Regions from separate parts of the Rhizobium sp. S96 genome, predicted to be linked through region 2. Evidence: predicted binding sites of a transcription regulator. Region 2 holds the regulator's gene; the other holds the start of a gene.
The links. Region 2 encodes HrcA, which represses chaperone genes, less so after heat shock. Its sites were predicted from a motif close to GTTAGCACTCNCNNNNNGNGAGTGCTAAC; they were not measured.
Positions count from the first base shown of each region.

Region 1: the regulator HrcA is predicted to act here: its motif matches at 2,099-2,127, upstream of groES (co-chaperone GroES).

Region 1 covers NZ_JAUDRY010000037.1:239,494-243,357, reverse strand. The annotation lists gene groL (chaperonin GroEL) at 47-1,687, opposite strand; gene groES (co-chaperone GroES) at 1,744-2,040, opposite strand; gene chrA (chromate efflux transporter) at 2,497-3,864, shown strand, end outside.
Region 2 covers NZ_JAUDRY010000003.1:421,499-425,362, forward strand. The annotation lists gene QTL94_RS03065 (nucleoside hydrolase) at 1-403, shown strand, start outside; gene grpE (nucleotide exchange factor GrpE) at 449-1,069, opposite strand; gene QTL94_RS03075 (GFA family protein) at 1,264-1,698, shown strand; gene hrcA (heat-inducible transcriptional repressor HrcA) at 1,711-2,799, opposite strand; gene rph (ribonuclease PH) at 2,981-3,700, shown strand; gene QTL94_RS03090 (VOC family protein) at 3,697-3,864, shown strand, end outside.

The sequences.
Region 1 (3,864 bases), on a different contig from region 2:
CTTTCCATAACTGAACCGGTTGGCTCAGATGTCAGACCCGAAGGTCTTACATCATGTCCATGCCGCCCATGCCGCCCATGCCGCCAGGCATGCCGGCCGGTGCGTCCTTCTTCGGCAGCTCGGCGATCATGGCTTCCGTCGTGATCAGCAGCGAAGCAACCGAAGCTGCGTTCTGCAGAGCCGTACGGACGACCTTGACCGGGTCGACGATGCCCATGGCGATCATGTCGCCATATTCAGACGTCTGAGCGTTGTAGCCGAAGTTGTCTTCGTTCTTGTCGAGAACCTTGCCGACAACGATCGAAGCTTCGTCACCAGCGTTTTCTGCGATCTGGCGAACCAGAGCCTGCAGAGCGCGGCGGATGATGTTGATGCCAGCTTCCTGGTCGTCGTTCTCACCCTTGGCGGCGATCTTCGTGGAGGAGCGCAGCAGAGCGATACCACCGCCCGGTACGATACCTTCCTGAACAGCAGCGCGCGTCGCGTTGAGAGCGTCGTCGATGCGGTCCTTCTTTTCCTTGACTTCGATTTCCGTGGAGCCGCCGACGCGGATGACGGCAACGCCGCCAGCGAGCTTGGCAAGGCGTTCCTGCAGCTTTTCGCGGTCATAGTCCGAAGACGTTTCTTCGATCTGAGCCTTGATCTGTGCAACGCGGCCTTCGATGTCCGACTTGGCGCCAGCGCCGTCGACGATCGTGGTGTTTTCCTTGGAGATCGAAACCTTCTTGGAACGGCCGAGCATGTCGAGCGTAACGGATTCGAGCTTGATGCCGAGGTCTTCGGAGATGACAGTGCCGCCCGTGAGGATCGCGATGTCTTCCAGCATGGCCTTGCGGCGGTCGCCGAAGCCAGGAGCCTTGACGGCAGCGATCTTCAGGCCGCCGCGCAGCTTGTTGACGACGAGCGTAGCAAGAGCTTCGCCTTCGACGTCTTCAGCGATGATGAGGAGCGGCTTGCCGGTCTGAACGACAGCTTCGAGAACCGGGAGCATAGCCTGGAGGTTCGAGAGCTTCTTCTCGTGGAGGAGAATGAAAGCGTCTTCGAGGTCAGCAACCATCTTTTCCGGGTTGGTGACGAAGTACGGGCTGAGGTAGCCGCGGTCGAACTGCATGCCTTCGACGACTTCGAGTTCGGTTTCAGCGGTCTTGGCTTCTTCGACGGTGATAACACCTTCGTTGCCAACCTTCTGCATGGCTTCAGCAATGTCGAGGCCGACCTGCTTGTCGCCGTTTGCTGAGATCGTGCCGACCTGAGCAACTTCAGCCGAGGTCGAGATCTTCTTTGCCTTGGCCTGCAGGTCCTTGACGACTTCTGCAACAGCGAGGTCGATACCGCGCTTCAGGTCCATCGGGTTCATGCCGGCAGCAACTGCCTTGGCGCCTTCGCGAACGATAGCGCGGGCGAGAACGGTTGCAGTCGTGGTGCCGTCGCCGGCGATGTCGTTGGTCTTCGAAGCAACTTCGCGGACCATCTGAGCGCCCATGTTTTCGAACTTGTCTTCGAGTTCGATTTCCTTGGCGACCGATACGCCGTCCTTGGTGATGCGCGGAGCGCCGAAGGACTTGTCGATAACGACGTTACGGCCCTTCGGACCGAGGGTTACCTGCACTGCGTCAGCGAGGATGTCGACGCCGCGCAGCATCTTTTCGCGCGCAGAGCGGCCGAACTTTACTTCTTTAGCTGCCATTTTGGTTACTCCTGAAAAGGGGTGTCAGCGATAAACGGGTCGGGATAACCGGCAGATCAGCCGATGATGCCCATGATGTCGGCTTCCTTCATGATCAGAAGGTCTTCGCCGTTGATCTTGACTTCGGTGCCGGACCACTTGCCGAACAGAACGCGATCACCAGCCTTGACGTCGAGAGCGACGACCTTGCCGGATTCGTCACGAGCGCCGGAACCGACGGCGACGATTTCGCCTTCCTGCGGCTTTTCCTTGGCGGTGTCAGGAATGATGATGCCGCCCTTGGTCTTTTCTTCGGACTCAACGCGGCGAACAACGACGCGATCGTGAAGGGGGCGGAAGTTGGTGCTTGCCATTGTCTAATCCCTCGATCAAATGACACTCGCAGGCCGAGAGCGGCCTGCACGGATGGGTGTTAGCACTCTCTTGTTATGAGTGCTAGCGGCCTGCATTTAGGGTTGGCCTGTTGGGGAGTCAAGGATGAGGGTGACGATTTTTCCCTAGGGGACCTTTGTATCGTTTTGATGGCAAAAACGCCCCGCTTGCCAAAATCATTCCACTTCTCTGATAATCTTTGACAAACAAACTCTTATGGCTCGCCCTCGGGCGTTAACCTTGCCGCATGAACGCGCGGGTCTCTGGCGCTTGGGACCGGCGCGAACAGGAAGTTACAATGGCGATCCTGGGCTGACAGTGCATTGCATCGGCCGCATCGTGTTGGGATTGTCGCACATCGGTGCCAATGATACGGAGCAGTTTGAGGCCGGAAAAGGCGCAATTGGCCTCGCATGTCGAGGCGAGGGGCAGGCAGCGTGAATAAAGTCATTGCGGCAGATGAAGTCGTGGCGGTTCCTTCGTTTCGGGAGGCCACGCGCGTTTGGGCAAAGATCGGCTGTCTGAGCTTCGGCGGTCCGGCCGGCCAGATAGCGCTGATGCACAAGACCCTTGTCGACGAGAAGCGCTGGATCTCGGAAGAGCGTTTCCTGCATGCCCTGAGTTATTGCATGCTACTGCCGGGGCCGGAGGCGCAGCAGCTGGCGACCTATATCGGCTGGCTCATGCACGGCGTTCGCGGTGGCCTGGTCGCCGGTCTGCTCTTCATCCTCCCCGGTTTCGTTGTCATCGTCGCGCTCTCCAGCCTCTACGTGCTGTTCCAGGATGCGGCATGGTTGTCGGCGGTGTTCTTCGGCCTAAAGGCCGCAGTGCTGGCGATCGTCGTCGAAGCGCTTCTTCGGCTGACGCGCAGGGCGCTGAAGGACCGTTTTCACTACTGGGTCGCGGCCGCGTCATTTCTCGCGCTCTTTCTCCTGAATTTGCCGTTTCCTGTTGTCGTTATTCTTGCCGGAGCCGCCGGTTTCCTGATGCAGCGATACGGGCAGCGGCCGACCGATGCACCTGCCGCGCCGCAGCCATCCGAGCGGCCGGAGCGCGGCAGGCTGACGACGCACGCGATCGCCAGGCCTCTTCTCGTTCTCGTGTTCTGGATTCTGATCTGGCAGTCGCCGCTGCTCCTCGTTCGTGCGCTGGATGCTCCGACGGACCTGATCGCAGAGACCCTGAGTGGCGAGACCAATGTCTTCGGCGCGGTCTTCATCTTCTTCTCGAAGATGGCGGTCATCACGTTCGGCGGCGCCTATGCGGTGCTCTCCTACGTGGCGCAGGTCGCTGTCGGACATTATGCCTGGCTGAAGCCCGGCGAGATGCTGGATGGTCTGGCACTGGCGGAAACGACGCCGGGGCCACTGGTGCTAGTCCTCTGCTTCGTCGGCTTCCTCGCCGGCTTCCGCAATCCGATCGCCATGGCGCCACTGCTGGGTGGCGTCTTCGGCGCCTTGCTAGCCGCATGGGCGACCTTCGTTCCAAGCTTCATCTGGATCTTCGCAGGCGCGCCCTACATCGAAAAGCTGCGCAACAACGCGGCGCTGTCGGCGTCCTTGTCGGCGATCACGGCCGCCGTCGTCGGTGTCATCCTCAATCTCGCGCTCTGGTTCGGCCTTCATGTCCTGTTTGCCGAAGTCGGCCGCATCGCGCTGCTATCGAGAGGCACGGGCCTGCCCCTGGTGAGCCTCGCCTGGCCCGATTGGCGCAGCCTCGATGTCGCGGCTCTCGCGCTCTTTGCGAGCGCCGCTTTGCTGCTCTTTCGCTTCAAGGCGGGCATGGTCAAGATCCTCGCATTTTCC
Region 2 (3,864 bases):
CGTGTTCCGGTCCGGCGTCCCGATCGTGATGATGCCGCTCGACGTGACCCACAAGCTCCTGACCCGCAAGGACCGCGTCAAGCGCATGGCGGACCTCGGCACGCGCCCCGCCATTGCCATGGTGGAGATGCTTGAGTTCTTCGAGCGGTTCGATATCGAGAAATACGGTTCGGACGGCGGCCCGCTGCACGACCCGACGGTCGTGGCCTACCTGCTCAAGCCTGAGCTCTTCCAGGGCCGGGACTGCAACGTGGAAATCGAAGTGAAGTCGGAACTGACGGTCGGCATGACCGTGGTCGACTGGTGGCACGTGACCGATCGCAAGCGCAATGCCAAGGTCATGCGCGACGTCGATGCGGACGGCTTCTTCGATCTGCTGATCGAGCGCTTCGCCCGCATCTGATCTAGACGCTGAAAAATCAGGCCCGCGCAAGCGGGCCCGATGGGATCAGGCGTCTTTCTGGTCGAATATTGAGTTCACGTCGGCTTCGACGACCTTCGGGCCGCCCTTGGCGACGCCGACCATGGCGGGACGGAGAACGCGCTCGCCGATGGTGAAGCCGGCCTGCACCACCTGAACGACCGTATTGTTCGGAACATCGGGGTTCGGAACCTCGAACATCGCCTGGTGGAAGTTCGGGTCGAACTTCTGGCCAACCGGCTCCAGCTTGCGCACACCATGGCGTTCCAGAGCAGACAGCATCGAACGCTCGGTCATCTCGACGCCTTCGATCAGCGTTGCCAGACCGGCATCTGCCGCTTCCCTGACATCGGCAGGAATGGCTTCGAGCGCGCGGCGGAGATTGTCTGATACAGCCAGCATGTCGCGGGCAAAGCCTGCCACGGAATAGGACTTCGCATCCTTGACTTCGCGCTCGGTGCGGCGGCGAAGGTTGTCCATGTCGGCAGCCAGGCGCAGATAGCGATCCCGCAGTTCGGCGTTCTCCGCCTTCAGCTGATCGAGCGGATCCGGCTGCGGCGCAGCCTCAGCCACGGTTTCGTTTTCGACGTTCGCAGCGGTATCGGCCGCCGCTGCGTCCGGTCCGTTCTTCGTCGTTTCGTCAGTCATGACGTTCTCCGGTCATTGGTGTCTTCTTGGATGTGCCCGATATCGAGCTTTGGCCGGCAAAAATCAAGTCTGCGTGACGAAGAAGCCAGAAATGCGGGCCGATAGGGTTTGCCCGATCGCCATGCATTCTCATTTCATGCAATTCTTATATTGGTATATATTTATTATCTCACCGCGGTTTTCAGGAGCCCCCAATGACCGATCAGGCAAGCTACAAAGGAAAGTGCTTCTGCGGCATGGTCGCAATCGAGGTCAGGGGCGAGCCGGTGGCGATGGGCTACTGTCATTGCAACTCGTGCCGGGAATGGTCGGCAGGGCCGATCAACGCCTTCACGCTCTGGACGCAGGGCGCTGTGCACGTCACCAAGGGCGGCGAGCACATGGAGGCCTACCAGAAGAGCGACACGAGCGTCCGGAAATTCTGCGAACTTTGCGGCGGCCATCTGCTGACCGAGCACCCGTTGTGGGGCGTCACGGATGTCTATGCGGCGGTCATCCCGAGCCTGCGCTACACCCCTACCCTGCATGTGAACTACGCCGAGACGGTGTTTCGCGTGAAAGACGGGCTTCCCAAGTTCAAGGACATGCCGGCCGAAATGGGCGGCTCCGGCGAGCTCCTGCCGGAATAGCCGCCTTCGCGATCAGATGCCGGAACGCGACATTCTCGAGATGAGCTGGGCGGTGTAATCCACCATCGGAACGATGCGCGAGTAGTTGAGCCGTGTCGGGCCGATGACGCCCACCGCGCCCACGATGCGATCGTCGTTGTCACGATAGGGCGCCACAATCAGCGACGACCCCGACAGCGAAAACAGCTTGTTTTCCGAACCGATGAAGATGCGCACGCCCGGACCGCTCTCCGCCAGATTGAGCAGCTCGATCAGGCTGTCCTTCTTCTCCAGATCATCGAACAGCATGCGCAAGCGGTCGAGGTCGTCGGCACCCACGAGCCCTTCGAGCAGGTTCGACCTGCCGCGAATGATGAGCTGAGCGGGCTTGCCTTCATCCGCACTGCCCGACCACACGGCAACGCCGCGCTCGACGAGATCCTGCGACAGCGTATCGAGCTCCTGCCGCACGTTGTCTTTCAGCTTGCTGAGCTGATTGCGCAGCTCTGGAAGCGTCTGGCCGGTCATGTGGGCATTGAGGAAGTTTGCCGCCTCCATCAGCTGCGAGGACGTCACGCCTGCCGGCAGCTCGATAATGCGGTTTTCGACCTGGTCGTGATCACCGACCAGAACGGCGAGCGCCTTGGTCGGCTCCAGGCGAATAAACTCGACATGCTTCAGAACCGGATCGCTCTTGGAGGTGATGACGAGCCCGGCGCCGCGGGAAATGCCCGACAGCATCCGGCTCGCCTCGTTCATCATCGTTTCCATCGGATTGTCGCGGTTTCCCGCGCGCACCTGGCGGTCGATATTCGCGCGTTCCTCAGCCGTGAGGTCGCCGACCTGCATGAAGGCATCGACGAAGAAGCGCAGGCCCAGTTGCGTCGGCAGCCGGCCGGCACTCACATGCGGCGAGTAGATGAGGCCGAGTTCCTCCAGATCGCTCATGACATTCCTGACGGATGCCGGCGAAAGCGACATGGGAAGAATGCGCGAGAGATTGCGGGAACCCAGCGGTTCTCCGCTTTCGAGATAACCTTCCACGATGCGGCGAAAGATTTCCTTCGAGCGTTCGTCCAGTGCAGCCACTGCATCCGAAACCGACGTCGATCTGAACTCCATGAATTCTTGCGCACCTGTGCTGACGATGATCGGACAAAATATAGCCAATCTCCGCGTGCTGGCAAAAGGGAAATTGCAAATGAGCGCCGCCAATCGTAGAAGCGGTCAACAACATAAAAGCGCGTGTGACGCCGTTTGCCATTCGCTTCGTACTTTTCGCGTCATGCCCCAGGAGAATAGAATGCGGCCATCAGGCAGAAAAACCGATCAAATGCGCAAGGTTTCCTTCGAGCGCAACTTTTCAAAGCACGCCGAAGGCTCCTGTCTGGTGAAATTCGGCGATACGCACGTGCTCTGCACGGCGAGCCTTGAAGAAAAGACGCCGCCGTGGCTGCGCAACACCGGCAAGGGCTGGGTCACCGCGGAATACGGCATGCTGCCGCGCGCCACCGGCGAGCGCATGAAGCGCGAGGCCGCGGCCGGCAAGCAGGGCGGACGCACGCAGGAAATCCAGCGCCTGATCGGACGGTCGCTTCGCGCAGTGGTCGATCTCAAGGAACTGGGCGAACGCCAGATCACGCTCGATTGCGACGTCATCCAGGCCGACGGCGGGACCCGCACCGCGTCGATCACCGGTGCCTGGATCGCGCTCTATGACTGCCTGAAATGGATGGAAAGCCGCAACATGATCAAGGTCGAGCGGGTCCTCAAGGACCACATCGCCGCGATCTCCTGCGGTATCTTCGCCGATCAGCCCGTCGTCGATCTCGACTACCTCGAGGACTCCTCGGCCGAGACCGATGCCAACTTCGTCATCACCGGCGCCGGCGGTATCGTCGAGATCCAGGGCACGGCGGAAGGCAAGCCTTTCAGCGAGGAAGAGTTTGCATCGCTGCTGGCGCTGGCCAAGGCCGGCATCAGCGAGCTCGTCGACATGCAGAAGCAGGCCATCGCCGGATGAACGACATGCTGGAAGGCATGCTCGAGACCGCGCTTTACGTGGACGATCTCGACAGGGCCGAGGCCTTCTATGAAGGCGTGCTCGGACTGGAAAAGATCACGCGGGCGGGTAACCGGCATGTCTTCTTTCGCTGCGGCCCCGGCGTTCTCCTGATCTTCAATCCT